DNA from 3 places in the Cronobacter sp. 153480017-3 genome. Region 2 is predicted to be linked to each of the others. Evidence: predicted binding sites of a transcription regulator. Region 2 holds the regulator's gene; each other region holds the start of a gene.
The links. Region 2 encodes LexA, which represses DNA repair genes until DNA is damaged. Its sites were predicted from a motif close to TNCTGTATGTACATACAGNA; they were not measured.

Region 1 (9,860 bases), on a different contig from region 2:
TATCTCATCTCCCAGACTAACGTCGCGCCTGGCGCATTTGAAATTAACGATCTCTACCCGAGCGGTAGCAGTGGCGATCTCAACGTAACGGTGAAAGAGAGCGACGGCAGCGAACAGCATTTTGTCGTGCCTTATGCTTCTGTTCCGGTTCTGCAACGCGAAGGACGGCTGAAATATAGCCTTACCGGCGGGCGCTACCGTTCGTATGACGAAAGCGTTTTACCCACTGCGTTTATGCAAGGCACGGCCGTTTATGGCCTGCCACACGGGTTTACGCTTTACGGCGGCATTCAGGCAAGCCAACCCTACCATTCGCTGGCGCTGGGCGTCGGAGAAAACGTGGGGGATTTTGGCGCGTTCTCGCTGGATGTCACTGAAGCGAAAGCCACCTTATCGTCAGGTGAGACACAGAAAGGCCGTTCGTGGCGTGCCCGCTACAGCAAGGATATCGCGCTGACGGGTGCCACGCTCTCGGTGGCGGGTTACCGCTTTAGCAGCGAGAACTATTACGCCATGCAGGATGTTTTTGACACGATGCGCCGCGATAACCAGTGGGCAGACACGCTGCATCGCCGTAGCCGTGAAGAGCTAACGCTTGAGCAGCCGCTGGGCGACGCGCTGGGTTCGCTGAACGCCAGCCTGATTCAGGAAAATTACTGGAACAGCAGCAAAACGATGTCTTCACTCAGCGTCGGTTACAACAATAGCTGGCACGATATCAGTTACGGGCTTAATTACAGCCTGAACCGTAATACCAGTGAAAATGGCTACGGCGAACCGGAGCATGAAAAGGACAGCGTCTTTTCTCTCACCCTCTCCATTCCGCTTGAACGCTGGTTGCCCAATACCTGGGCAAGCTACAACCAAAGCCACAGCAAGCAGGGCACCACGCAGAATATCGGCCTTAACGGAACGGCGCTTTCGGATAACAACCTCAACTGGAATATCCAGCAGAGCCAGGACAGTCAAGGCCAGACGCGTAACACCTCACTTAATGCCGATTACAAAGGCGCTTACGGCGAACTGAGCGCGGGTTACGGCCAGGATTTCAGCCAGCGGCAAATCCATTACGGCATTCAGGGCGGGCTTATCGCCCACGCTAACGGCATCACACTTGGCCAGCCGATGGGTGAAACGGTGGCGCTGGTCGAAGCGCCGGGCGCAAATGATACCGCTATTCACAACCAGACCGGCGTCAGAACCGATGGTCGTGGATACACCATTTTGCCGTTTATCAGTCCCTACCGGCGCAATACCGTCGCGCTGGATACCGAAACGCTGCCCGCCGACGCTGATGTGACGCAGGCGGTACAGACCGTAACGCCCACGCGCGGCGCGGTAGTACGGGCCCGTTTCGATACCCGAACCGGCGCGCGCGTACTGATGACGCTGCATCTGGCTGATGGTCGCCCGGTGCCGTTTGGCGCGACCGCAACCGCGGATGATACCGCAGAAGAATTTATCGTCGGCGAAGATGGCCAGGTTTATCTGACCGGTCTTCAGCCGAAAGGCACGCTGCAGGTGAGCTGGGGCGCTAACGCCAGCCAGCGCTGCACCGCCGCATGGCGTCTCCCCACCGGGAATGGCGACAGCCAGTTTATTAACCTCTCCGCGCAATGCCTTTAACGCGCGTTACCAGGACATTTGTTATGCGATTCATCAAATTATTAAGCGCGCTGCTGGTACTTGCCGGTAGCCTGTTCTTTATGCCTCATGCGAAGGCGTCCTGTACGGCCCCCATGATGCCGTATACGGTTTCAGTCGCGTATGTCGCCGTTTCCAGTACGTTACCGGTCGGCGCAACCATACCAGGCACTGACGAGCTCGTGAGTATTCACGGGTCCTGCAACGGCTATTCAGGCCAGCCGATCATCGCCTGCTACTATGGCAGCGGCAACGAAGTGTCCGGAATGCCGGGCGTTTACGAAACAGGCGTGGAAGGTATCGGCATTTCGCTGATGAATGATAAAGGCCAGCGCATCATCGGCGGCGGGGTCGGTTGCGACACGCGTAATACACCGCTGGGCTATGTCTCCACCGATGGCAACAATACGTTCGACTTCACCGTGACGCTTGCGCTCGTCAAAACGTCGACAACGATCTATAGCGGGTCGCTTGAACAGGCGCAAACGGTATTCGGCGTAGGGGTTTACAACCAGACCGGGATTGGCGCACCCAATACCATCGCTTACGCAGGCGACATAACCTATAAAACCGTCACCTGTTCCGTCGATCGTAACAATCTCAGCGTCACTCTCGGCAACGTGCCGGCCAGCGTGTTTACAGGCGTGGGCAGCAGCTCGGGCTGGAGCAGCTTTGAGGTCAACGCCACCTGCAACGATCCGGTACAAGTTGGAGTGAAAGTCTCCAGCGCCAATGGCTACGCATCCACCGAGCCATCCGTGATTAATCTCACTTCCGAACCCGGCGTCGCCAGCGGCATAGGCGTTCAGATGACGCTTTTTGGGCAAAACATCGATTTTGACCATTACACCTTTGTTGCCTCATTGAGGCCGAACTCAACGCTCAATATCCCGTTTGCTGTTCAGTACTATCAAACTGCCGACACCGTGACGCCGGGCGTTGCAAACGCCGTCGCGACCATTACCGTGTCTTACCGGTAGGAGCCCCGTGATGAAAAAGTTACTGCTGCTGATAATGTTTGCGCTTGGCGCACACCGGGCACTGGCCGACGATATCAACCTGCAGGTTAACGGGGCGATTATTGCCAGTGCCTGCGATGTGGAAAGTGCCAGCAAAAACAAAACGGTCGATATGGGGATCGCGACTGCTGACGCGTTTTCACAACCCTCTACTTATGGCCCCTGGGTACCGTTTGAACTAAGCGTGATGAACTGCCCCGTGGCCACCACGGCCGTTGATGCGACATTTTCCGGCGAACTGGATCCGACTAACAGTACGGCTTACAGGAGCACCGGAACCGGCAAAGGGCTGGCATTACAACTGGTTGACGGTAAAAACAATATGTACATGTTACCCGGTGGCGATAAATACACCGAAACGGTGGACGAGGCCACGCACAGCGCCACGTTTCAGCTGCGCGCACGCTATGTCCGTACCACAGAGCCGCTGGTACCCGGCACGTTTGAAAGCGCCGTACAGGTGACGTTTACTTACCGGTAAGCGTTGCGTCGACGGGCGGGCGCGCCCTTGCGGCCCGTTGCCGGACGTTTTGCAGGCGCCTTTTTGATTAACGCCTCTGGCGCTTCGGGCTGTTCAATCGCAAACACCGGCAGCGCGTCCAGCAGCCGCTTGCCGTAGGATTTAGTGAGCAGGCGGCGGTCATAAATCACCACTTCGCCCCAGCAGCTATGGCTGCGGATAAGCCGCCCCACCTGCTGTATGAGGTTGAACGACGCCGCGGGCAGGCTTTGCACTTCAAACGGATAGCGGTTGAGGCTTTTCAGCCATTCGCCCTCTGTGACCACCACCGGGCTGTCCACCGGCGGAAAGGCGATTTTATGAATGTGCACCTGGCTTAGCAGCTCGCCTTTGAGATCAAGCCCCTCGGCAAACGACTGCAACCCCACCAGCACGCTCGCCTCGCCCTGCTCGATTTTTTTGCGGTGTAGCTCGACAAGCCGGTAGCGCGGCTGATCGCCCTGCACCAGCAGGCCGAGGCGCAGGTCAGGCACAAAGGACAAAAAGGTCTGCATCGCGCGGTTACTGGCGAACAGCACCAGCATCCCTTTGTGCTCGCCCTTTTTATATTCCGCGCGGAAATAGGCCGCCATCTCGGCGAGGTGCGCCTCTTCATGCTCCATCAGCGGCTCATGGCGCAGGCGCGGGATCACAAGTTTGCCCTGCTCAATATGATTAAACGGCGAATCAAGCGTCACGAAGCGGTCGCCTGCTTTATCGCGCAGGCCGCTCATCTCCTGCAGCCGCGCGAAGCTGTTCAGCGATCGCAGCGTGGCGGAGGTCACCACCACGTGCGGCACCTGCCGCCAGATGAGTTTTTCCAGTTGATCGCTGACGCGAATGCCCACGCAGTGGAAGAAAATATGCGGCTGCCCTTCGCGGGTTTCGCGCGTCACCCATTTCGAGACCGGCGCGCCGGAGGCGTGCGCCAGCGAGGCGAGCCGCCAGAGCTTGCTTTGCGCTTCAAAGTGGCCGAGCGCGCGGTTCATCTGCAACAGCACCCGGTGCAGGCGCACAATGTCGTGGCTGCCGGTTTTTTCGCTGAGATCGTTTAAGAACAGTTCCGCCAGCCCGCGCAGGTTTTCGGTGAGCTTCGCCAGCCGCTCGCAGATTTCCATCACCTCCTGCGGCAGTTCGCCCATTGGGAAGCGAAACTCGCTCTCCTCGCCCGGCGGCAGCAGCAGCCCGACGATACGGTTCATGCTGGCGACCAGCTCGTAGACTTCTTCGCAGTGATTGTTAAGCCGCTCCGGCGTGGAGAGCGGCGGCACAGTTTTGGGCCGGAATTGCTCAAGGCAGGTGGCGACAAGCTTACAAAAGAGATCGAGCTGCAACCGCGTCCAGGGCGCGCTGATGTCGGCGCTCATCTCCAGCGCGTCGCGGGCGACGTCCGGCAGATGGTGGCCTTCATCAAGCACCAGCAGCAGATGTTTTGGCTCCGGCAGAACGGATTCGCTCTCCAGCGCCGCCATCACCAGCGCATGGTTGGCGACCACCACTTCCGCCTCCTGAATCTCACGGCGCGCCACAAAGAACGGGCATTCACGGTAGTAATGGCAGTTGCGGTTCAGGCAGCTCGCTTTATCGGTGCTGAGCCGCGACCAGAGGTTATCGTCAATCGCCTGGTCGGTGTGATCGCGAAGGCCATCCCACTTGTAGCTGTCGAGATCGGCTTTGAGCTTCGCGCAGCGCTGCTGCTCCTCTTTGCTGTTGGGCGTCAGCTCATCGTCAAGAAACGCCAGCAGATCGCCCTGCGAGGCGCTGTCGGTGGAGAGCGCCGCGAGGTTGCGCGGGCAGACGTAACGCCCGCGCCCGAAGGCGGCGGTGAAGCGCAGTTCAGGGATGATTTTGCGCAGCAACGGCAGATCTTTACTGAAGATCTGATCCTGCAACGCCACGTTGGCGGTGCTAACCACCAGCGTTTTTTGCTCTTCGCGGGCGATGGCGATACCGGGGATCAGATACGAGAGCGTTTTGCCAACGCCGGTCGGTGCCTCGATAGCCAGATGCCGCCCTTCATCGCCGCCGAGGGTTTTCGCCACTTCCGCAATCATCTGCCGCTGCGGGGCGCGGGGAATGAAGTCCGGAATTTGCTGCTGAAGCGCCTTATACCAGGCGGCGATTTGCGATTTCTGCGCGGCGGTTAATGCCATCTGAAGCCCTGAAATACTGTATAAACAGCCACTATTGTGGCACTTTTCCACCGCCAGCTGAACCTTTTTTTACCCGCGCGGCAGGAGCCGATTCGCAAGACAGATCACAAATTATCGTCACGCTAATCATAAATCGCGGGTCATTCATTGACCGAATACCAGGCGGGTGTTAGGTTTTTTAACATTGCATTGTGCTTGTTACCGTTCGGCGGGCAAAACCTGAATGCAGCCCCGGGAAATTCCCTGGCGTCTGTATTTATGTTTTGCCCGTTTTTGCTTTCAGGAGTCGGCGATGATCATTAAGCAAATCCTTAATAATAATGTCGTCAGCGCCGTCGACGAACGCGGCCAGGAAGTGATTGTCACCGGCCGTGGGCTCGGTTTTAACGCCCGCGTGGGCGAAACGGTCAATAGTAGTCACATTGAGAAAACGTTTCGTCTGCATGACGATACCGTCTCGGCGCGCTTTAAAGTTTTGCTGGATGAAATACCGGTAGAAATCGTTCAGCTCACTGATGATATTGTCGCACTGGCGCGCCAGACGCCCGGCATCAAATTAAGCGAAGGCATTTATGTCACGCTCGCCGATCATCTTTTTTACGCCATTGAGCGCCGCCAGAAAGGCATTGAAATCGCCAACCCGTTACAGTGGGAAGTGCGACATTTTTATCAGGAAGAATACGCCATCGGGCGTCAGGCGCTGGCGCTGATTGCCGCGCGCACCGGCGTGCTGATGCCGGACAGCGAGGCGTGCAGCATCGCGCTGCATATTGTGAACGCCGGGCTTAACGATCCGAAAGGCAAAATCAACGACATTACCCGGCTGATTTATCAGATCCAGAATATTGTAAAATACTGGTTCGCCGTCGGCCCCGATGAACAGTCGCTTAATTACCAGCGCTTTATTACCCACGTGAAATTTTTCGCTCAGCGGGTAATAGAGGGCCAGCGGCTGGAAAACGACGACAGCGAATTATTCGCGATGGTACAGCAGCGGTATAAAAATACCGTGGCGTGCGTGGAAGCCATTAGCGAATTTGTGGAAAAGAATTATCGCCACGCGATGACGCATTCGGAAAAACTCTATTTAACGGTGCATATCGATAATGTCGTACACCGTTTAGCGCATTCCCTTTAGGCTTGTTACTGTTCATTCAGGCAAACCCCAGAGGCAGCAACGTGCCGGTCATCATACCGGCGACTGTTTAATGAAACCGCAGGGTTTCATTCTGGAGAGGAATAGCCATGAACTACCCGCATACCGCCCGCCAGATAATTACCCTTCTCGGCGGCGAGGCGAATATTCTTTCGCTCTATCACTGTATTACCCGCCTGCGTTTTTCGCTGGTCTCGCTTGAAAAGGTCGACCGCACGGCGCTTGAACATCTCGACGGCGTCATGGGCGTCAATCTTTCAGGCGATCAGTTCCAGGTGATTATCGGCAGCGAGGTCGCGCCGCTCTGCCAGGCCATTCTCGCGCAGTTACCGGGGCTCGAGGCTAAAAAAGCAGCCGCGCCGCCAAAGCGCCGCAACCCGGTTTCCGTGGTGCTGGAAGGATTAGCGGGGATCTTCTCGCCGATTATTCCGGCCATCGCCGGCGCGGGGATTCTCAAGGGTGTGCTGTCGCTCTGCCTCGCGCTCGGCTGGGTGCAGGCCAGCAACCAGACGTATCAAATTTTGATGGCGATAAGCGACGGCGTTTTTTTCTTTATGCCACTGGTGCTCGCCTTCAGCGCCGGGAATAAATTCGGTGCCAACCCTTATGTGGCGGTGGCGCTCGCCGCCACGCTGTTTCACCCGACGCTCACCACGCTGCTGAAATCCGGCGCGCCGGTGGCGTTTCTCGGCCTGCCGGTCTCCAGCGTCTCTTACGCCTCGTCGGTGATTCCCATTCTGCTGGCGGTGCTGCTGCTCAGTTATGTCGAGCGGTTTATCGACCGCCTGATGCCCGCCGTGCTGAAAACGATGTTTGTGCCGCTGCTAAGCCTGGTGATTGTCGCGCCGGTTACCCTTATCGCCATTGGCCCGGCCGGTATTCTGCTTGGCAATGCGCTCTCCGGCGGCATCATCTGGCTGGTGGCGAACATGGGCTGGCTGGCGGGGGTTATCGTGGGCGGCACGCTGTCGCTGATGATTATTACCGGTATGCACTACGTGCTGGTGCCGATTGTTATCAACAATATCAGCAAGCTCGGCTACGACCCGTTCAAAATCCTCTTTTATGTCGCCAATATGGGCCAGGCGGGCGCGGCGTTCGGTGTCTTCCTGCGAGCCCGCAATAAAAAAATCAAAACGCTGGCGCTCTCCACGAGCTTCAGCGCCGCGATGGGCATCACCGAGCCTGCGATGTATGGCATCAACATTCGCTTTAAGCGCCCCTTCGCCGCGGCGCTCATCGGCGGTGCCTGCGGCGGCGCGTTTGCGATGGCGCTCGGCGTAAAAACGTACGCCTTCGCCTTAAGCGGCATTCCGGGTATTCCGGCGCTGGTCGGCCCCACGTTCCTGTGGGCGCTGGCGAGCCTGGCGATTGCCTTTTGTGCGGCGGCGGTCATCACCGTAATGCTGGGCTTTGAGGAACCCGCCGAAGCGCCGGCAGAGCCGGAGGTGGTGGCAGGCTTAAGCCCCGTGGCGCTCGCCCGCGAGGAGCAACTCTTCGCGCCGGTGAGTGGCCGTCTCACGCCCCTTTCTTCCCTCAGCGATCCGGTTTTCGCCGATGAAATCTTCGGTAAAGGCATCGCCATCGTGCCCGAGAGCGGCGAGCTGCTCTCGCCGGTGAACGGGCGCATCGAAGCGATTTTCGACAGCAACCATGCGCTGACGCTCAGAAGCGATTGCGGCGCTGAGGTTTTAATTCATATCGGCATCGACACCGTGAAACTTGGCGGTCAGCACTTTACCCGCCACGTGGAGAACGGGGCGTTCGTCGAGGCCGGACAGCCGTTGATTAGCTTTGATCTGGCGGCGCTCAACGCGCTCCACATCGATCCGAGCGTCATTGTTATCGTCACCAATACCGACTGCTACGGCGAGATAAGCCCGTTAAAACAGGGCGACGTGGCACCCCGTGAAGCCTTTTTGAAACTGACCGCCGCGGCGGCTTAAGGGAGAACAGCATGGCCTTTTCCAGAACATTTCCTGAGGATTTTTTGTGGGGCGGCGCGACCGCCGCTAACCAGCTTGAAGGCGCGTGGAACGTCGACGGCAAGGGGCTGTCGGTCTCTGATGTCTACACCTTTGACGTCAGCACGCCCAAAGATCGCTGGCTCGATCAGTGGCTCGGCATGACCCACCGCCAGGTGGCGGAGGCGCAGGACCCTGAGAGCACGAAATATTACCCCAAGCGCAAGGGCAACGATTTCTATCACCGCTACGAAGAAGATATCGCGCTGTTTGCCGAAATGGGCTTTAAATGCTTTCGCATGTCTGTCGCCTGGACGCGCATCTTCCCGCGCGGCGATGAGACCGAACCGAACGAAGCGGGCCTCGCCTTTTACGACCGCGTTTTCGACACGCTAAGAAAGCACAATATCGAGCCGATCGTGTCGCTTTCGCACTACGAAATGCCGCTCGCGCTGGTGACTGATTACGGCGGCTGGCCCAACCGCCAGCTGGTGGATTTTTATGTGCGCTTCGCCACCACCGTCTTCACTCGCTACCGCAAAAAGGTCAAATACTGGATGACCTTCAACGAGATCAACTGCGTGAAGCACCACCCGTACGTCAGCGTCGGCGTGATTGAAGAAGATCACCCGCATCTGGAGCAGGCGAAATATCAGGGCGCGCACCACCAGTTTGTGGCGAGCGCGCTCGCGACCAAAGCGTGTCACGAGATAATCCCCGGCTCGCAGGTGGGCTGCATGATTAGCTACCAGATGCTCTACCCGCACACCTGTCACCCGGACGATTTGCAGGCGTGCGAAGAGGAGCAGCGCGTCTCGCTGTTCTTCAGCGATGTGCAGGCGCGCGGCTACTACCCGGCCTGGACCGAACGCATGTTCGCGGAAAAAAACGTCCGGCTGGAAAAAGCGGTGGGCGACGACGAGATCCTGCGCCTTTATCCGGTCGATTACGTCTCGTTCAGCTATTACATGTCGAGCACCGTCAGCGCGCACCCGGAGCAGCTTGAGGGCGTGACCGGCAATCTCATCACCGGCGGCATTCGCAATCCGTATCTGGCGCAGAGCGACTGGGGCTGGCAGATAGACCCGCAAGGGCTGCGCCTGGCGCTCAACCAGCTTTATGACCGCTACCAGAAGCCGCTGTTTATCGCCGAAAACGGCCTCGGCGCGATAGATACGCCCGCCTCCGACGGCACCATCAACGACGACTACCGCATTGAGTATCTGCGCCAGCATATCGGGCAGATGCAGGAGGCGATTGCCGACGGCGTGAAGCTCTTTGGTTACACCTGGTGGGGGCCGATTGACGTGGTGAGCGCCGGTACCGCGCAGATCTCCAAACGCTACGGTTTTATCTACGTCGATCAGGACGACATGGGCAACGGCACCCAGGCGCGCTCGCGCAAGAAAAGCTTCTACTGGTACA
Region 2 (9,860 bases):
CCGGTGGGCAGGGCAGCCTCAGAGGGAAAATACCGTTTGAGGTGGTGGCCCGATTACCAGCGGTAATCGTGGCGGCTTTCCCAGTCAGTCACTTCCTTGTCGGCTTCATCTTTCGCGTAACCGTAACGTTCCTGGATTTTACCTACCAGTTGGTCACGTTTCCCTTCGATGATGGTCATATCATCGTCGGTTAATTTACCCCATTGCTCTTTCACTTTACCTTTAAACTGTTTCCAGTTACCGCCAGCTTCATCTCTGTTCATAGACGTCTCCTTAACATTCGGTAGTGAATCAGTCTCACAGGTTTTCCTGTGGGGGTTCAGCCCGAGTCATCTTCATCATTTGCTGAACGTACTACTCATTTTAGACGTCAATTTTAACCCTGGCGGGATATTCAGAATCTTTAACCATAACGAAGCGCTGACACCGACAAATTTTCTTTTACTGGTGAGGCGCTTTATCAGGGATATTCAGTGCAAAAGACGGCCCCGGCGCCATAAATAGCCGAGCGACAACCCACGCAGCGCCAGGAAAACGGTGAGCGCCAGCCACAGGCCGTGGTTGCCAAGCTCTGGCAAGGTGAGCAGCGTCAGGCCAAAACCGAGCGCCGCGACGGCCATGCTGTTACGCATCTCCGCCCCGCGCGTCGCGCCGATAAACATACCATCCAGCAGATAACACCAGACGCCGACCACCGGCAGGATCACCTGCCAGAAGAGATAGGGCTGCGCCAGCGCCTGAAGCGAAGGTAATGACGTGAGCAGTGACACAATGTACTGCCCCGCCACGGCATACAGCAACGCGAACGCCAGCGCCACCATCCCTGCTTGTCGGCATGCCGCGCGCCAGACGCTGCTCAGCTGCGATTTATCCTGCGCGCCGAAGGCCTGCCCGGCATGGGCTTCAACGGCGTAGGCGAAGCCATCAAGCGCATAGGCGGTGAAGGTCAGAAGGGTCATCAGAATGGCGTTCACCGCGACGATATCGCTGCCGAGCCGTGCGCCAAACACCGTGATGGAACCGAAGCAGAGTTGCAAAAGCAGCGAGCGCAGCATGATGTCGCGGTTAAGCGCAAGCAGTCGGCCAACGCCGCCGCGCCACGCGGTTTTCAGCATCGCAAGGGTAATACCGCGCAGGCGCAGCACGCGGGCCGCCATCACAAGACCGATGCCAAGCGTCGCGTACTCTGCCAGCGCCGTCGCCAGCGCCGCGCCCTGGACGTTAAGGCCAAGCCCCATCACGAACCACAGATCGAGCACGATATTAAGCAGATTGCCGACCACCAGCAGGATCACCGGCGCGCGGGCGTACTGCACCCCTAACAGCCAGCCAAGCAACACCAGATTAGCGAGCGAGGCGGGCGCACTGAGCCAGCGGATTTCGAGAAACCGTCGGGCCTGCGTCAGCACCGCGTCGCTGCCGCCGGTAACATGCAGCGCCAGATGTATCAGCGGCTCACGTAGCGCGATAATCAGCATACCGGCGATAAGCGCCAGCGCCATGGGCTGCACCAGGGCGCGGGCCAGCGCTATCGGATCGCGCGCGCCAAACGCCTGCGCGGTCAGGCCGGTGGTGCTCATCCGTAAAAAAAGCAGCAGCATAAACAGGAAGCTTGTGGCCGTAGCGCCCACCGCGACGCCGCCCAGATAGACGGGGCTGTCGAGATGACCAATAACCGCGGTATCCACCAGGCCTAAGAGCGGCACGGTGATATTTGAGAAAATCATTGGCAGCGCGAGGCGCCAGAGAGCTTTATCGGTAGAAGTGAGAAAGGGCATATGGCGTTCCGATGCCGTTACGCGAAGATGAAAAAATATGCAGTCTTTAGCCGACGGGAGAGGTCATTACCGTAACCGGGGCGGGCCAGTTACGGTAATGCGGCGTCAGTGAGCCAGGAAAGGGCTCAGAGCCATTCGCCGTTGCGGATAACGCCGACCGCCAGACCTTCGATAGAGAAGTTATGCTCGCGCAGATCCACCACAATCGGTTTAAACTCGCTGTTTTCCGGCAGAAGCTCAACGGTATTACCCTGTTTTTTCAGGCGTTTTACCGTTACTTCATCATCAATGCGCGCGACGACGACCTGCCCGTTGCGCACATCCTGCGTTTTATGAACCGCCAGCAGATCGCCGTCCATAATCCCAATATCTTTCATCGACATCCCGCTTACGCGCAGCAGAAAATCGGCGTTTGGCTTAAACAGGCCAGGATCAACCTGATAATGCCCTTCGATATGTTGCTGAGCCAGCAGCGGTTCACCCGCCGCCACACGCCCTATCAGCGGCAGCCCGTTTTCTTCTTCCTGCAACAGACGGATACCGCGCGACGCGCCGGAGACAATCTCAATCACCCCTTTACGCGCCAGCGCTTTAAGGTGCTCTTCCGCCGCGTTCGGCGAACGGAAACCCAGACGTTGCGCGATTTCCGCACGCGTAGGCGGCATGCCGGTCTGGCTGATGTGATCCCGAATGAGATCAAACACCTCTTGTTGCCTGGTAGTTAATGCTTTCATTCCGCCCCCTGGGTGCATATACAGTGATGCTGTGAGTATATACAGCTAAAGGTGATTTTAAAACCATAACCGGTTAAAAAAGCGCTTCTTTCGCGATTTCTGGAAAACTTATCGCAAATGCTGCCAGAGCAGCGTGACCCACACGACGAGCGCGAGGATAATCGACAGCAGAACGGCGGCGGAGCCCATATCTTTGGCGCGCCCTGAAAGCTCATGAAATTCAGGGCCGATGCGATCCACCACCGCTTCGATGGCGCTGTTGAGAATTTCGACAATCATTACCAGCGTAACGGAGCCAATCAGCAGCACGCGGGTGATCGGATCGACATCCAGCCAGCAGGCGATAAGAATAGCCGCTATCACGGCGACCCCTTCCTGGCGGAACGCCGCTTCATTTTTCCAGGCGGCGCGTAATCCCTTCCAGGAATAGCCGGCAGCGTTAATAATTCGGGTTAACCCCGTGGTGTTATTGGCCATGACAAGAAACCTTTTTTAAATTCAGGCGTCAATGCTAATGCGCTTCGATAAAGAAGCACCACAGAAATTCTACGGAGTTTCTGATATTCTTGCGCCGCAATTGCATTATTAACCAGAGGCTTTACATCGTTTATGTCCGGTTGGCCACGAATTTACTACAAATTACTTAATTTACCATTAAGCGTGCTGGTAAAAAGCAAGTCCATCCCGGCGGCGCCTTGCCCCGAACTTGGGCTCGATACGTCACGCCCTATCATGTATGTGTTGCCATATAACTCGAAGGCGGATCTCCTGACGCTACGCGCGCAGTGCCTGGAGCACGATCTGCCCGATCCGCTGGATCCGCTGGTCATCGACGGCACCGAACTGCCGCGCTATGTGTTTATCCATGGCGGCCCCCGCGTGTTCACTTACTACACGCCGAAAGAAGAATCGATCAAACTCTTCCACAACTATCTCGATCTGCATCGCAGCAACCCGGATCTCGATGTCCAGATGGTACCGGTGTCAGTTATGTTTGGCCGCTCGCCAGGCCGCGAAAAAGGCGAGGAAAACCCGCCGCTGCGCATGCTGAACGGCATTCAGAAATTCTTCGCGGTCTCGTGGCTTGGCCGCGACAGCTTTGTGCGCTTCTCACCGCCCGTATCGCTGCGCCGTATGGCGACCGAGCACGGCACCGACAAGCGTATCGCCCAGAAACTGGCCCGCGTGGCGCGCATGCACTTCGCCCGCCAGCGCCTCGCCGCCGTCGGCCCGCGCCTGCCTGCGCGCCAGGATCTCTTTAATAAACTACTCTCGTCAAAAGCGATTGCCCGCGCCGTCGAAGACGAGGCGCGCACTAAAAAAATCTCGCACGAGAAAGCCCAGCAGAATGCTGTCGCGTTGATGGAAGAGATCGCCGCCGACTTCTCCTACGAGGCGATTCGTATTACCGATCGCGTGCTTGGTTTCACCTGGAACCGCCTCTACCAGGGCATTAACGTGCATAACGCCGAGCGTGTGCGCCAGCTTGCGCACGACGGCCACGAAATTGTCTATGTGCCCTGCCACCGCAGCCATATGGACTATCTGCTGCTCTCGTATGTGCTCTATCATCAGGGGCTTGTGCCACCGCATATCGCCGCGGGCATCAACCTGAACTTCTGGCCCGCCGGGCCGATTTTCCGCCGCCTGGGCGCGTTCTTTATCCGCCGCACCTTTAAGGGTAATAAGCTTTATTCGACGGTGTTCCGCGAATATCTCGGCGAACTTTTCAGCCGTGGCTATTCGGTGGAATATTTCGTGGAAGGCGGGCGTTCACGTACCGGTCGTCTGCTTGACCCGAAAACCGGCACGCTCTCCATGACCATTCAGGCCATGCTGCGCGGCGGCACCCGCCCGATTACGCTGGTGCCGATTTACATTGGCTATGAGCATGTGATGGAAGTGGGCACGTATGCCAAAGAGCTGCGCGGTGCCACCAAAGAGAAAGAGAGCCTGCTGCAGATGCTGCGCGGCTTAAGCAAGCTGCGTAACCTCGGTCAGGGTTATGTGAACTTCGGCGAGCCGCTGCCGCTCATCACCTTCCTGAACCAGCACGTGCCGGAATGGCGTGATGCTATCGATCCTATCGAAGCAGTACGCCCGGCGTGGCTGACGCCAACGGTGAATGAGATTGCCGCTCAGCTGATGGTGCGTATCAACAACGCAGGCGCGGCCAACGCCATGAACCTGTGTTGCACCGCGCTGCTGGCCTCGCGCCAGCGTTCGTTAACGCGCGAGCAGCTTACCGAGCAGCTCGATTGCTACCTGAGTCTCCTGCGTAATGTGCCTTACGCCGCAGATGCCACGGTGCCGGATGCCACGGCAACGCAGCTCATCGAACACGCGTTGCAGATGAATAAGTTTGAAGTCGAGAAGGACACCATCGGCGACATCATCGTGCTGCCGCGTGAACAAGCGGTGCTGATGACTTACTACCGCAATAACATCATGCATATGCTGGTGCTGCCGTCGCTTATCGCCGCTATCGTCACCCAGCATCGTCGCATCAGCCGCGAGGCGGTGCAGCAACAGGTGGAACTGTTATTCCCGATGCTGAAGACGGAGCTGTTCCTGCGCTGGGAAAAAGAAGAGGTGTCGGCGGTCGTCGATGCGCTGGTTAACGAGCTGGCGCAGCAGGGGCTTATTCTTGCTGACGACGAATGGCTTCAGGTGAACCCGGCGCGCTCCCGCACGCTGCAGCTGCTCGCCGCTGGCGTGCGCGAAACGCTGCAACGCTACGCGATTACCTTCTGGCTGCTGAGCGCGAATCCGTCCATCAACCGCGGTACGCTTGAGAAAGAGAGCCGCACGGTGGCGCAGCGTCTTTCCGTACTGCACGGCATTAACGCGCCGGAGTTCTTCGATAAAGCCGTGTTCTCAACGCTGGTGCTGACGCTGCGTGATGAAGGCTATATCAGCGATACGGGTGATGCCGAACCGGCGGAAACCATGAAGGTTTACCAGATGCTGGCAGAGCTGATGACCTCCGATGTGAGGCTGACTATCGAGAGCGCGGCGGCACAAGCGGGCGCGTGATTGAGTCTGGCGACAGACAGTAACAAGGCGGGGAAACCCGCCTTTTTTATTGGCGAAAAACAGGGGTAATGGCTGATAACTATTTGGGTGGTGGGTGCGCTTCGCTTACCCGCCCTACAAAATTAACCCCGGCAGGCATGCCTTTAACACGGCGGGTGCGCTGCGCTTATCCACCCTGCCCAATTAACCCCGGCGGGCATCCCTTTAACACGGCGGGTGCGCTGCGCTTACCCACCCTACAACATTAGCCCGGCAGGCGCGCATTTAACGCGATGGGTGCGCTGTGCTTACCCACTCTACTCATAACCTTGATCGCCGAAAAAATGTAGGGCGGGTAAGCGCAGCGCACCCGCGATCACCGCACGGCCGCCAGCCATAAAAAAAGCGGGTTTCCCCGCTTTTATCAGAACTTCAGATAACTTAGCGCCAGGCCGATAAACACCAGCAATCCCACGTAGTTATTATTCAAAAACGCGCGGAAACAGGCGTCGCGATCGCGCCCGGCGATGATTTTTTGCTGCCAGATAAACAGCACACCCGCGCCTGCGAGACCGGCATAGTAAAACGCCCGCAGACCGTTCAGCCAGCCGACTGTGCCAAGCAGCGCCAGCACGGCTATCTGCAGCAGTCCGATTATCAGCTTGTCGTGGCGTCCGAAAAGGATGGCCGTCGACTTCACGCCGATTTTCACATCATCGTCACGATCGACCATTGCATATTCCGTGTCATACGCCACCGCCCAGCAGATATTGGCGAAAAACATCAGCCAGCAGCTTAACGGCAGCGACTCGCTCACCGCGCAAAACGCCATGGGAATCGACCAGCCAAACGCCGCGCCCAGCACCACCTGCGGCAGATGGGTGTAGCGCTTCATAAACGGATACATCCAGGCCAGCGCCAGCGCTGCCACCGAGAGCAGAATAGTTTTTACATTCAGCGTCAGCACCAGCAAAAACGACAGCAGCACCAGGAAGACGAACAGGTTACGCGCCTCTTTTTCGGTCACGTCACCGCTCGGCAGAGGCCGGTGCGCGGTGCGCTTCACGTGCCCGTCAAATTTGCGGTCGGCGTAATCATTCACCACGCAGCCTGCGGCGCGCATCAGCCAGACGCCTGCCACAAACACCGCGAGTATCCACAGCGGCGGCACGCCGGGCGATGCCACCCAGAGCGCCCACAGCGTCGGCCAGAGCAGCAGTAACGCGCCGATCGGCTTATCGGTGCGCATCAGGCGGTGATAGGCGAGCAGCTTATTCTGCGTCAGGCTCCACTCCATTATTTTTCCTCTCCGTACAAAGGTGATGCAGGTAAAAACAGTTCAGTCAGCAGCAGCGGTTTGCCGGAAAGCCTCAGCAGAGAGCGGCGTCCCCAGAGTTCGTCGCTGCGGCCCGGCTGGATAAAATCACGCGTGAGGGTGGATGAGGTAAACAGATAACGGCCCAGCGGCGTGGTACCGAGCTGCTGCAACGCCAGCTCCGGCCCACAAAGTGTAGACTCCGGCACCAGCGTGCGCCCAACCAGCCAGGGCACGCCGTCGCCGCACAGCAGGATTTCGCGCAGCCAGTAGCGCGGCTCATCAGGCAAAAACTCGCCCTCTTCCTCCAGCGCCTCGGGGCCGACAAAGCCCTCAAACAGCATGTCGACCGTCACGCGCTCGCAAAAGCCTTCGAAACGGCGGGTCATGGAATCTTCCAGCATCAGCCAGTCGAGCAGCGAACTATCAAGCGTGCTGATATCGTCAAAAAAGGACAACGCGCGCAGTTGTCTCAGCGCGGGATGGGACATGCGTGACTCTCCGGGGCCAAAAGTGGACGTATTGTAACGCAGAACCAGCAAAACGGGGGCGGGGAAACAAGGAGTACGAACAAAAGCGCAACATGGGTGCAACAGGACGGCATGCTGCGCCAGGAAAAAAGGTGCGCGCAAGCGCACCAGGTGTTGCAAACATCAGCAGCGTGGGGAGACTGTCACCCCTTGCCTTTTACGCTGCTGATAAAAGTCTTACGTGCCGTGGTGGAGCCGAGACGCTCCGCTTCATCCAACAGTTTCAGCGCTTTATCGACATCGCCTTTCGCGACCGCCTCTTTAATGGCGCGGTTGAAATAGGCTTCGGTGTCGTTAAGTACCGGCTCGCGCTTCGCGGCAGGGGCTGGCGCAGCCGCCGGTGCGGCAGGCGCTGGCGCGGTATAGGCCGTAGCTGGTGCGGCGGTGTTGCCGACCGTCACAGACGACGGGCCGGAAGAACCAAACAGCGGGCCGACCAGAACGCTGGAGGAGGAGTTCGTGCTTACTTTCAGTTTAAGCTTGCCGTCAGGCGTGTGGCGCGCCACCGGATCGGCGATATCTGGCACAGCGTTACCTACGCCTTTGGCGTATGCCTTCGCCGGGTTGGTCATGGTGGTGGTCTTCTGCAGATCCTGCGGCGTGGTGAAAACCAGCAGGTACAGTTTCTGCTGCCCCAGCGCAGGGGTCAGCTTGATAACCCCTTCGAGGCGGTCTTCAGAAACCACGCCCGGTTCCTGATAGGTAAAGTAATTGCTCGGGAAGTACGCGGCTGGCGTTAAGTTTTGATCCAGCACCAGCACGTTCGGGGCATAAATACCGGTCTGTTTGTTCGCAAGGCTGGTGAGCGTAATGGTCAGTTCGCCGATATTCGCCGGTACGCTATAGGCAGCGACTTTACCGCTAATGCCCGGTACGTTGAGGGTTTGCCCCACAGCGGCGAGATCGGTGGTCTGGGTTTGCGACTGCGCGACGGGCGTCCAGGTCAGGCGCTGTAATTCACCGGTCGGGATAGCGGGTGCAGCGGCAGTGTTCTGCGGCACGATATTCACATCAGCGAAGCTGACGGCGGGCAGGCCTGCGAGCAGCCCTGCGCTTAAGCATAATGCGACGAGACGTTTTTTCATTTTTATTACCTCGGATGGAGAGGGAAACGGTAGCCAGGCAATAGCGCGCTTCCCGCAAATCTGTACTTTTCAATGAGGGTTAAGAGGGGCTTTCGCCCCTCTTGTTACAACACTAACGCGTGATTACCACCAGATTTCCATCTGGGCACCGAAGGTCCACTCATCATTGTCGCCACGGCTGCTGTTACCAAACTCGGTAAATGTGCCACTTTTGACGGCTTCAGAGGTGGTAGAACCGTTAGAGGTTTTGACATAACCCCAATTCTCATCCCACTTGGCGTAGGTTGCGAACACACGCAGCGCCGGGCGAGACCAGATGCTGTCGCCTGCCTGCCACTGTTGCGCCAGGGTGATTTTGTACTGACTATTGGTTTCATCAACCTGCTGAGACTTAACGTTGTCATAACCGACTTCCAGCAGGGTGCTCATGATCGGCGTCCATTTGTACATTGGGCGCACACCGACGGTCCACCAGGTATTGCCGCGATTGTTATCGCGATCGGTATCCTGATACATCGCCACATACATCATGTCCCAACGATCGCCCATTGAGATTGAGCCGTGATCCAGAATACGGATCAGGCTACCGTCGTTATCAACTGCACCACCGCGAGCCTGACCTTTACCCTGAGAAATCATGGAGTCGGTCGCATACTGAACGACGAATTTGTTGAAACCAGTACCGATGGTCTGGGTATGTTCGGCAGTGAACATCCAGCCATCTTTGGAGGCGCCAGGTTGCAGGTAGTAATCATCCGGAATATTGGTATGACCGTAATCGACACCTAACTCCAGCGCGCCGTTCGGGTTGGTTTCAATGCCAGCCCAGCGAACATCAAATACATCGTTTGGCACTTCATTGTTATAAGTACGAATGCCAGTTGTTGCATCACGATCGCCAAAGGCTGAAGAACCGCCCTGTTCAGTCGAACGCGTCGCAGCAAGAGAGAGTTTACCTACGCCCAGATCAATATTTTCGATACCTGCGCCTGGGCCGGAGATATCCCAGTAGTAGAAGTCGATCATATGAACGTCATGACGCTGATAGAAGCGCTTACCTGCCCAAATGTTTGCACCCGGCAGAGAGTCGATCAGGTTTTTACCAACCACGTTGAATTCACGAATCGCTGGCGTTTCACTGTTTTCCCAGTCGTTAAGCTGGGAAGATTTGTAAGCGATATTCGAGTCAAAATAGAAACTCTTATCGGCTTCCTTCCATACTTCCTGGCCTAATTTAAGTTCCGCATAGGTTTCACATTCGTTACCCAGACGGTATTTAGCATCGGCACCTGTTGCCTGAAAACATTGTTGCACGCCGCCACTGCCGGTCCAGCCGATGCCGGAACGGGCATAACCTTTGAAGTCCACAGCCGAGGCCTGAGCGGCGAAAATGCCCGCCATCA
Region 3 (9,860 bases), on a different contig from region 2:
CGCCGATTATCGCCCGAGTTATCACGAGGCATCGGCGAAGGATGGCTGGGAGCGCATGCTGGAGTGGTTCAAAACCTACGGCAGTAAGAAAGGATAAAAAAAGCGCCCGGGAAACCGGGCGTTTTTTGGTGGCGCGGTGGGTGCGCTGCGCTTACCCACCCTACAAAATCACAAACCGCATCACACCGTTTTCTGCGGGTTGCGGTGGGTGCGCTACGCTTACCCACCCTACAAAATCACAAACCGCATCACACCGTTTTCTGCGGGTTGCGGAGGGTGCGCTGCGCTTACCCACCCTACAAAGTCACAAACCGCATCACACCGTTTTCTGCGGGCTTCGGTGGGTGCGCAGGGCTTACCCACCCTACAAAATCATAAACCACACCACACCGTTTTTTCCGGGCTGCGGTGGGTGCGCTGCGCTTACCCATCCTACGTATGACCCACCCTACGCAACGCATAACTGGCCTTATCGTAGGGCGGGTAAGCGTCGCGCACCCGCCATCACAAAACCGTTACGCCTGACGCAGGTTCTGCGCCGCTTTCACCATATTGGCGAGCGCCGCGCGGGTCTCCGGCCAACCGCGGGTTTTCAGGCCGCAATCCGGGTTCACCCACAAACGCTCCTGCGGAATGCGCTGCGCGGCTTTCTTCAGCAGCGCTTCAATCCACGCCACATCCGGCACGTTCGGCGAGTGGATATCATATACGCCCGGCCCGATTTCATTCGGGTATTCAAACTCCTCAAACGACTCCAGCAGCTCCATATCTGAACGTGACGTTTCGATGGTGATCACGTCCGCATCCAGCGCGGCGATAGAATCCATGATGTCGTTGAACTCGCAATAACACATATGAGTGTGGATCTGCGTGTCATCCTTCGCGACCGCCGCGTTCAGGCGGAACGCCTCCACGCCCCAGGCGAGATACGCGTCCCAGTCGCTGCGCTTGAGCGGCAACCCTTCACGCAGCGCCGGTTCGTCAATCTGAATAATGCCGATGCCCGCGGCTTCGAGATCCGCCACTTCGTCACGCAGCGCCAGCGCAATCTGTTTGGCGATAGTTTCGCGCGAGACATCCTCACGCGGGAACGACCAGCAGAGAATAGTCACCGGGCCGGTCAGCATGCCTTTCACCGGTTTGTCGGTCAGCGACTGCGCGTACTTCGCCCACTCGACGGTGATCGGCGCCGGGCGGCTGATGTCGCCGATAACGACCGGCGGCTTCACGCAGCGGGAGCCGTAGCTCTGCACCCAACCGTTCTGGGTGAAGACAAAGCCATCAAGGTGCTCGCCGAAATACTCCACCATGTCGTTACGCTCGGCTTCGCCGTGTACCAGCACATCGAGACCCAGACGCTCCTGCTCGGCGATCACCTGCTTAATATGTTCGGCGATGCCGGTGCGGTAGTTCGCCGCATCGAGATTGCCCTTTTTGAAATCCAGGCGCAGGCCGCGAATTTCGGTCGTCTGCGGGAACGAGCCGATGGTCGTGGTCGGCCAGGACGGCAGGTTAAAGCGGGCGCGCTGCGCTTCGGCGCGTACCGGATACGCATGGGCGCGCTGGCTGTCCTGCGGCGTAATGGCCTTAAGGCGCTGTTCCACCGCCGGGTTATGTACGCGGGCCGAGTGTTTACGGGCCTGAATCGGCGCGCTCCACTGCTCGATTTTTGTTGTGTCGCCGCTGTTCAGCGCATCGCGCAGCAGCGCCAGCTCTTCGCATTTTTGCAGCGCAAAGGCGAACCAGCTTTTCACTTCCGCATCCAGACGCGTTTCGACGCTCAGGTCGATAGGGCTGTGCAGCAGCGAGCAGGACGAGCCCACCCACAGCTCACGCTGGCCTGCGATCGCTTTCAGTTGGGCGTATTTTTCGGTGAGATCGGCGCGCCAGACGTTGCGGCCATTGATAACGCCCGCGGAGAGTAACCACTCCTGCGGCAGGCGGCGATGCAGTTCGTTGACATCGTCATGGCCGTGAACCAGATCGACATGCAGCCCCTGCACCGGCAGCGCGGTGATGGTATCGAGATTATCGGTCACGCCTTCAAAATAGGTGGTGAGCAGCAGTTTGGTCTGGCCTTTCAGCGCCTCGTAGGCCGGTTTAAACGCGTCCAGCCACGCCTGCGGCAGCTCCAGCACCAGCGCCGGTTCATCGATTTGCACCCACTGAATGCCGCGTTTCGCAAGTTCCGCGATCACCTGCTGGTAGACCGGCAGAATGTCGTTAAGCAGGGAAAGACGATCGAACTGTTCGCCCTTCACTTTGCCAAGCCACAGGTAAGTGACGGGCCCGAGCAGTACCGGTTTAACATGGTGACCAAGCGCCAGCGCTTCGTCCACTTCATCCAGCAGCTGCGTCCAGGTGAGGCTGAACTGCTGGCCTTTGGTGAATTCCGGCACCATGTAGTGATAGTTGGTGTTAAACCATTTGGTCATTTCAGCGGCGGCGGCAGGTTCGCCGGTCGGCGCGCGGCCACGACCGATGCGGAACAGCGTGTCGATATCCACCGTGCCGTCCACATTCTGGTGGCGCGCCGGGACGTTGCCGAGCAGCAGGCTGGTGGTCAGAACATGATCGTACCAGGCGAAATCGCCGACCGGCAGCAGATCGATGCCCGCCGCTTTTTGTTGTTCCCAGTGACGGGCGCGCAGCTCGCGGCCCACCGCCAGTAATTCTTCACGGGTGCTTTTGCCCGCCCAGTAGCTCTCTTGCGCTTTTTTCAGCTCGCGACGCAGGCCGACGCGGGGAAAACCGAGGGTGTGGTTATGGATAGTCATGATGTTCTGCCTCTCTTAAAAAGGAATCCCGTGTCAGGAAATAAATCTGTTCGTCTGATTAATTAATCCGCATGTATTTCGGATTTCGGGAAGGGGGCAAGCTGGCGAATCCCCGGGAGCTTACTGAAGTAAGTGACCGGGGTGAGCCAGCGCAGCCAACGCACCAGAAATTCGAAAGACGTCGGATTTGGACGTCCAGATGTTTACACATCCATAATTGGCAGTTACTGTATATTCCTCAAGCGCAAATTATTCATGCTGAAGTGAAGGACATTCATGATCGAGATAAAACACCTGCGAACGCTTCAGGCGCTGCGTAATTGCGGCTCACTGGCGGCGGCGGCGGCATCGCTGCATCAGACCCAATCCGCGCTTTCACACCAGTTCAGCGATCTGGAGCAGCGCCTCGGCTTCCGGTTATTCGTGCGTAAGAGCCAGCCGCTGCGCTTCACGCCGCAGGGCGAGATCCTGTTGCAGCTGGCAGCCCAGGTGTTGCCGCAGATAAGCCGCGCATTGCAGGCGTGCAATGAACCGCAACAGACCCGCCTGCGCATCGCGATTGAGTGTCATAGCTGTATTCAGTGGCTGGCCCCGGCGCTGGAGGCGTTTCGTAAACGCTGGCCGCAGGTGGAGATGGATTTCAAATCGGGCGTGACGTTTGATCCGCAGCCTGCGCTGCAGCAGGACGAACTCGATCTGGTGCTGACGTCAGACATTCTGCCACGCAGCGGCCTGCACTATTCGCCGATGTTTGATTTTGAAGTGCGTCTGGTGGTGGCGCCCGATCATCCGCTGGCGACCAAAACGCAGGTGACGCCGGAGGATTTCGCCAGCGAAACCTTGCTGATTTACCCGGTGCAGCGCAGTCGTCTCGATGTCTGGCGTCACTTTTTACAGCCGGCGGGCGTCAGCCCGACGCTGAAAAGCGTGGATAATACGCTGCTGCTTATCCAGATGGTGTCGGCGCGCATGGGCATCGCCGCGCTGCCGCACTGGGTGGTGGAGAATTTCGAGCGTCAGGGGCTGGTGGTCACACGTGCGCTGGGCGAAGGATTATGGAGCCGGCTGTACGCTGCGGTGCGCGATGGCGAGCAGCGTCAGCCGGTGACGGAGGCGTTTATTCAGCAGGCGCGTCAGCACGCCTGTGATTCCCTTCCGTTTGTGCGGAGCGCGGCGCGACCCAGCGTCGGTGGACCCACAGAGAAGCCACTATCACCGCTCCCCCAATGATAAAGCTCGGCCAGTGGGGCTGCTGCTGCCAGATGGCGAGGTTAACCAGCAGCCCGGCGGGCACATGCATGTTATTCATGATGCCGAGCGTACCGGCGTCCACCTGCGTGGCACCATAGTTCCACATAAAGTAGCCAAGCCCCGAGGCCACCACGCCAAGCCACACCAGAATGCCCCATTGCAGGCCGGTGGTCGGCAGTTTCTGCGGGTTGCCGAGCGCAAACCAGGCGATTACCGCCACCACGAACGCGCCGAGATAGAACCACGAAAACGCGCTGTGCTGCGGCATCGGATGCGTCTCCATCAGGCGTTTATAGCCCACCATACCGATAGCGAAGCTGATATTCGCCAGCTGTACCAGCAGCAGCCCGGTCCAGAAGTGATCGCTCACTTTGTCATAGCGAATAATCGCCGCGCCGATGACCGCAAGCCCGGCGCTTAATGCATAGCCCCAGCGCAGCCGACGGCGGCTCAGCAGATCGTAAATCAGCGTGATATAGAGCGGCGTAAGCACCGTAAACAGCAGGAACTCCGAGACGGTCAGGTAGAGATACGCCCGGAAACTCAGCAGGTACGTCACGCCCAGCTGCAGTGCGCCCACCACCATATAGAGCGCCAGCGTCTTCAGGCTCTGCCCGCGCGCGCGTAAGAAAGGCAGGAAAACCAGCGCCGCCAGCCCGACGCGCATCAACACTGAGAAGTAGCTGTCTACATGGCCCGCCAGGTATTCGCCAATCAGGCTAAAAGAGAACGCCCACAGGATAGTGGTGATGATGAGTAACGCCACAATGATCATCTCAACAGAAAACAAGACGGGCATTGTAGCGAAGGCGCTGGCGAAAAGTTGCACTATTTGGTTGACAAGTGGTTATCGATAAACCACTTGTCACTCGGATGGTTAATCCAGAAACAGTTTACGCAGGTAGTGTGGAACGGCATCTTCAGCGTTGGTGCCGATGACTTCGAGCTCCGGCAGCAGATCTTTCAGGCGCTGGTGCGCGTTGCCCATGATGCAGCCTTTGCCCGCCATGGAGAGCATCTCCGCGTCGTTCATCCCGTCGCCAAACGCGATGCAGGACTCGAGCCCGAAGCCCATCGCTTTAGCAACCGCCTCCAGCGCGTGGCCTTTGGAGACGCCGCCCGCCATGACCTCAAGGCAGGTGAGCGTCGAAAAGCTCACGTTAACGCGATCGCCCCAGCGGGCGTTGATGGCCTGCTCCAGCGGCAGCAGCTTTTCGTGAACGTCGCAGGTGAAGAAGACTTTACTGACGCCCTGCGGCTCCAGCAGCGCCGGTTCAAAGAGCGAATATTTAAAAACCGCTTCTTTAAAATATTTCAGCTCGTCCGGGCGCTCGCGGCTCATAAACCATTCGTCGTCGCGATAGACGTTAGTGATGATATCGGGATTATCGCGCACCACGCCGAACAGATCGGCGGCGATGTCGGTATCAAGGTTATGGGTAAACACCAGATTGCCGTCGGTGTCGTGCACCCGCGCGCCGTTGGAGGTGATCATATAAGCCTTGATCTCCAGGCCGTCGCGGATCTGGCCGACATCGATATGGTGGCGGCCAGTGGCGAACACAAAGTTCACGCCGCGGGCAGTCAGTAATTTGAGCGTTTGTTTGGCAAACGGCGTCAGTGCATGGTCAGGGGCTAAGAGTGTGCCGTCTAAATCAGACGCAACGACCTGATACATAATAAAAAAAACCTCTGGTGGAGCGACCGAACGCTCCGGTCGCGAGTAATCAGTTATGTTCGTCGAAAAAATCGACAATGGCATTCAGCGCTTCGGCGCGCATAGCGTCCTGCTCAAACAGGATCTCATGGTACGCACCTTTGATGACGTAAGGTTTACCCCCCCAACACGGGTGGCCCGCCGCGGCGCGAAGTTCACAGAAGCGGTCGTGCGAGCGGTTATCCACCACACGTTCCAGCTCTGCCTGGAGTAACAATAGCGGCGTGGTGCTGTCGGTGGCCCCCGCCAGCACCTGTTCTCCTGCCTGGATGCCTTCCCGCACCCAGTGATACGTAGGCCCGCCGACGCGCAGCTGCGGTTCATCGGCGTAAAAACGCAAATTGCGCCGGTAGCGCTCGTGGCTGTGCGTCAGCATGTTGAGACTAAAGGGCAGCGGTCGCCAGCGCCCGGTGCCGATAGCGTAACCATCGCGCAGCGACGGATACTCTTCCGCCCAGTCGAGGATCGAGCGCAGCATCCAGTCCGGGAGGCGGATAATAATGCCGAACATCGGCGCGCAGAGCGCCACGGCATCAAATGCTTTTGGGTTACGCAGCAGAAACAGCGTGCCAATCGCGCCCCCCATCGAATGCGCCAGCAGATAGCGTTTCCGCCACGGGCCGGTCGCCACCTCCTGCTGCCAGAAACGTTCGAAATCATCGACATAATCGCTGAAATTCACCACGTGCCCGCGGTGGGTATCTTCCAGCAGCCGCCCGGAACGCCCCTGCCCGCGGTGGTCGATAATCAGCACATCAAACCCGCAGTGGAACAGATCGTATGCCAGTTCCGCATACTTAACGTAGGTTTCGATACGGCCGGGGCAGACGACGATAACGCGATCGTGGTTTTCCGCACGAAAACGCACAAAGCGCACCGGAATATTATCGACGCCCAAAAACTCATCTTCTTCGCGCTGTTGCCAGAAATCCGTCAGCGCGCCCATGGTGAACGCCGCGAATCCGGCTTCCCGTGAAAACCAACTGTTCCTGTGTCTGGTCATGGTCCTTATTGCTCCGCATCCACGCCTGTCCGGGCTTTTTTGTGATTCGTAGCACATACCTCAACAATAGCGTATTGTGGCATAAAAGTGCGCAATCAGGGAGCTTCGCATGACCTTCGAGTGGTGGTGTACCTACCTTCTGACGACCCTTATTCTCAGCCTCTCGCCGGGTTCTGGCGCCATCAACACGATGAGCACCGCCATCAGCCACGGCTATCGCGGCGCAGCGGCGTCTATCGCCGGGCTACAGGCCGGTCTTGCGCTGCATATCGTGCTGGTTGGTATTGGTTTAGGCGCGCTCTTCTCCCGCTCCCTGATGGCCTTTGAGATCCTGAAATGGGCGGGCGCCGCGTATCTTATCTGGCTTGGCATTCAGCAGTGGCGCGCGGCGGGCGCCATCGATCTCAACGCGCTCGCGCAGAGCCAGCCGCGCAGCAGACTGTTTAAACGCGCGGTGTTTGTGAATCTGACCAACCCGAAAAGCATCGTGTTTCTCGCCGCGCTCTTTCCGCAGTTTATCGTGCCGCACCAGCCGCAGGCGATGCAGTATGTGGTGCTCGGGGTAACGACTATCGTGGTGGATATTATCGTGATGATTGGTTACGCGACGCTTGCGACAAGGATTCGCGGATGGATCAAAGGCCCGCATCAGATGAAGGCCCTGAATAAATTTTTTGGATCGCTGTTTATGCTGATTGGCGCGCTGCTTGCCACCGCGCGCCGCGCCTGATTAGCGAGAGATAATGAGATGAATGCCGAAGCCGGTGAACAGCGCGCCGGCGGTGCCGTCGATCCACTTCGCCAGACGCTGATAGCCCTGGCGCATTTTCGGCAGCGCGAAGACGCTCGCCACCAGCGCAAACCACGCGAAAGTCTCCAGCGCTATCAGCACGAAAATGCCCCAACGCGCGCTGGTGCCGACGCTGTCGCTGACAAATAGTGAAAAAACGCTGCCGAAGTAGATAACCGCTTTCGGGTTCGCCAGGTTGGTCAACATTCCTTTCAGAAAACTGCGCCCGCGCGCCGCCAGCTCAACTTGCGGCGTCTCGCCCGTCGGCGCGCTTTTCTTCAGCGCGCCACGCAGCATCTGATAACCCATCCAGCAGAGATAAAGCCCGCCGCCCACCACAATGATGTTATGCAGCCAGGCCATTTTTTCGAGGATCAGGTGCAGGCCGAGCAGCGCTACGCCGGACCACACCATGACGCCTGCGGTAATGCCCAGCACGCCCATCAGCGCCTCTTTGCGCGAGCGGCTGGCTGCGGTTTGCGAGACAAAAAAGAAGTCGGGGCCGGGGCTTGCCAGCGCCACCAGATGTACCATCGCGACGGTAAAAAACAGCGTTAACATAGAGGTTTGCCAGGTCAGAATCAGAGAACATTCATCCTGGCATGTTTGGGCGGGGCTGACTACTCTTCGTCGTCGCCGTCGACGTGCTGGCGGATGAGCGTCATAAACGGCCTGCCGAAGCGCTCCAGTTTACGGGTGCCGACGCCGTTAATGCCAAGCATTTCGCCGGGGCTGAGCGGCATTTGCTCAGCCATTTCAATCAGCGTCGCGTCGTTAAAGACGACATACGGCGGAATGTTTTCTTCGTCGGCGATGGCCTTACGCAGTTTGCGCAGTTTCGCAAACAGCTTGCGGTCATAATTGCCGCCGTACGATTTTTGCGCCACGCGCGGTTTGAGCGCCGCGACGCGCGGCACCGCCAGCATCAGCGGCGCTTCGCCACGCAGGAACGGGCGCGCCGCTTCGGTCAGCTGCAACGCCGAATGCTGCGCGATGTTCTGCGTCACCACGCCCAGATGAATAAGCTGGCGGATAACGCTGACCCAGTGCTCCTGGCTCTGATCGCGCCCGATGCCGTACACCTTGAGCTTGTCGTGGCCCAGTTCGCGGATGCGCTGGTTGTTCGCGCCGCGCAGCACTTCCACCACATAGCCCATCCCGAAGCGCTGCTCCACGCGCGCGATAGCCGACAGCGCTTTTTGCGCGTCCACCAGGCCATCGTAGCGGCGCGGCGGATCGAGACAGATATCGCAGTTGCCGCACGGTGCCTGACGCCCTTCGCCGAAATAGTTCAGCAGCACCAGACGGCGGCAGGTTTGCGCCTCGGCGAACGCGCCCATCGCGTTTAGCTTGTGACGCTCGATATCCTGCAGCGGGCCAGGCGCTTTTTCTTCCAGACAGCGGCGCAGCCACGCCATATCCGCCGGATCGTAAAACAGCATCGCCTCGGCAGGCAGGCCGTCGCGCCCGGCGCGACCCGTCTCCTGATAGTAGGATTCAATATTGCGGGGAATATCGAAGTGCACGACAAAGCGCACGTTGGGTTTGTTGATGCCCATACCGAACGCCACGGTCGCCACCACAATCTGTAAATCGTCGCGCTGGAATTTCTCCTGCACCGACGCGCGCACCTCATGCTCAAGGCCCGCGTGATAGGCGGCGGCGCTGATACCGCGGCTTTGCAGACGCGCGGCGGTGTCTTCCACTTTCGCGCGGCTGTTGCAGTAGATAATGCCGGATTTGCCGCGCTGTTCCTGCACATAGCGCATCAGCTGATCGAGCGGTTTGAATTTCTCCATCAGCATGTAGCGGATGTTCGGGCGGTCGAAACTGCTGATTTCAATCAGCGGATCGTCAAGGCCCAGCAGGCGAACAATATCGCGCCGCGTCGTGTCATCCGCCGTGGCGGTGAGCGCCATAAACGGCACCGCCGGGAAACGCGCGCGCAGCTGGCCGAGCGCCGCGTATTCCGGGCGGAAATCGTGGCCCCACTGGGAGATACAGTGCGCCTCATCCACCGCCACCATCGCCAGATCCCAGTAGCCCAGCGTGTCGATGAAGTTATCCATCATCAGTCTTTCCGGCGCGATGTAGAGCAGGCGCACCTGGCCGGTACGACAGCCCGCCATCACCGCCTGCTGCTCCTCGCGGCTCTGCGTCGAATTGAGGCACGCCGCGGCCACGCCGTTCGCCAGAAGCTGATCGACCTGGTCTTTCATCAGAGAAATCAGTGGAGAAACCACGATGGTCAGGCCGGTTTTCACCAGCGCCGGGATTTGATAACACAGCGATTTGCCGCCGCCGGTGGGCATCACCACCAGG

Region 1: the regulator LexA is predicted to act here: its motif matches at 5,330-5,349, upstream of dinG (ATP-dependent DNA helicase DinG).
Region 3: the regulator LexA is predicted to act here: its motif matches at 3,003-3,022, upstream of metR (HTH-type transcriptional regulator MetR).

What each region holds. Positions count from the first base shown of each region.
Region 1 is NZ_JBSEYN010000002.1:254,311-264,170, reverse strand. It holds gene ACUW6V_RS05735 (fimbria/pilus outer membrane usher protein) at 1-1,626, shown strand, start outside; gene ACUW6V_RS05730 (fimbrial protein) at 1,650-2,624, shown strand; gene ACUW6V_RS05725 (fimbrial protein) at 2,635-3,144, shown strand; gene dinG (ATP-dependent DNA helicase DinG) at 3,135-5,315, opposite strand; gene licT (BglG family transcription antiterminator LicT) at 5,608-6,453, shown strand; gene ACUW6V_RS05710 (beta-glucoside-specific PTS transporter subunit IIABC) at 6,561-8,417, shown strand; gene ACUW6V_RS05705 (glycoside hydrolase family 1 protein) at 8,429-9,860, shown strand, end outside.
Region 2 is NZ_JBSEYN010000003.1:561,239-571,098, forward strand. It holds gene ACUW6V_RS10490 (CsbD family protein) at 54-263, opposite strand; gene dinF (MATE family efflux transporter DinF) at 471-1,778, opposite strand; gene lexA (transcriptional repressor LexA) at 1,904-2,512, opposite strand; gene ACUW6V_RS10505 (diacylglycerol kinase) at 2,621-2,989, opposite strand; gene plsB (glycerol-3-phosphate 1-O-acyltransferase PlsB) at 3,122-5,548, shown strand; gene ubiA (4-hydroxybenzoate octaprenyltransferase) at 5,952-6,824, opposite strand; gene ubiC (chorismate lyase) at 6,824-7,333, opposite strand; gene malM (maltose operon protein MalM) at 7,516-8,457, opposite strand; gene ACUW6V_RS10530 (maltoporin) at 8,581-9,860, opposite strand, start outside.
Region 3 is NZ_JBSEYN010000013.1:58,778-68,637, reverse strand. It holds gene ACUW6V_RS19915 (dienelactone hydrolase family protein) at 1-97, shown strand, start outside; gene metE (5-methyltetrahydropteroyltriglutamate--homocysteine S-methyltransferase) at 516-2,777, opposite strand; gene metR (HTH-type transcriptional regulator MetR) at 3,054-4,007, shown strand; gene ACUW6V_RS19900 (carboxylate/amino acid/amine transporter) at 3,895-4,794, opposite strand; gene yigL (sugar/pyridoxal phosphate phosphatase YigL) at 4,906-5,706, opposite strand; gene pldB (lysophospholipase L2) at 5,756-6,748, opposite strand; gene rhtB (homoserine/homoserine lactone efflux protein) at 6,858-7,478, shown strand; gene rhtC (threonine export protein RhtC) at 7,479-8,099, opposite strand; gene recQ (ATP-dependent DNA helicase RecQ) at 8,159-9,860, opposite strand, start outside.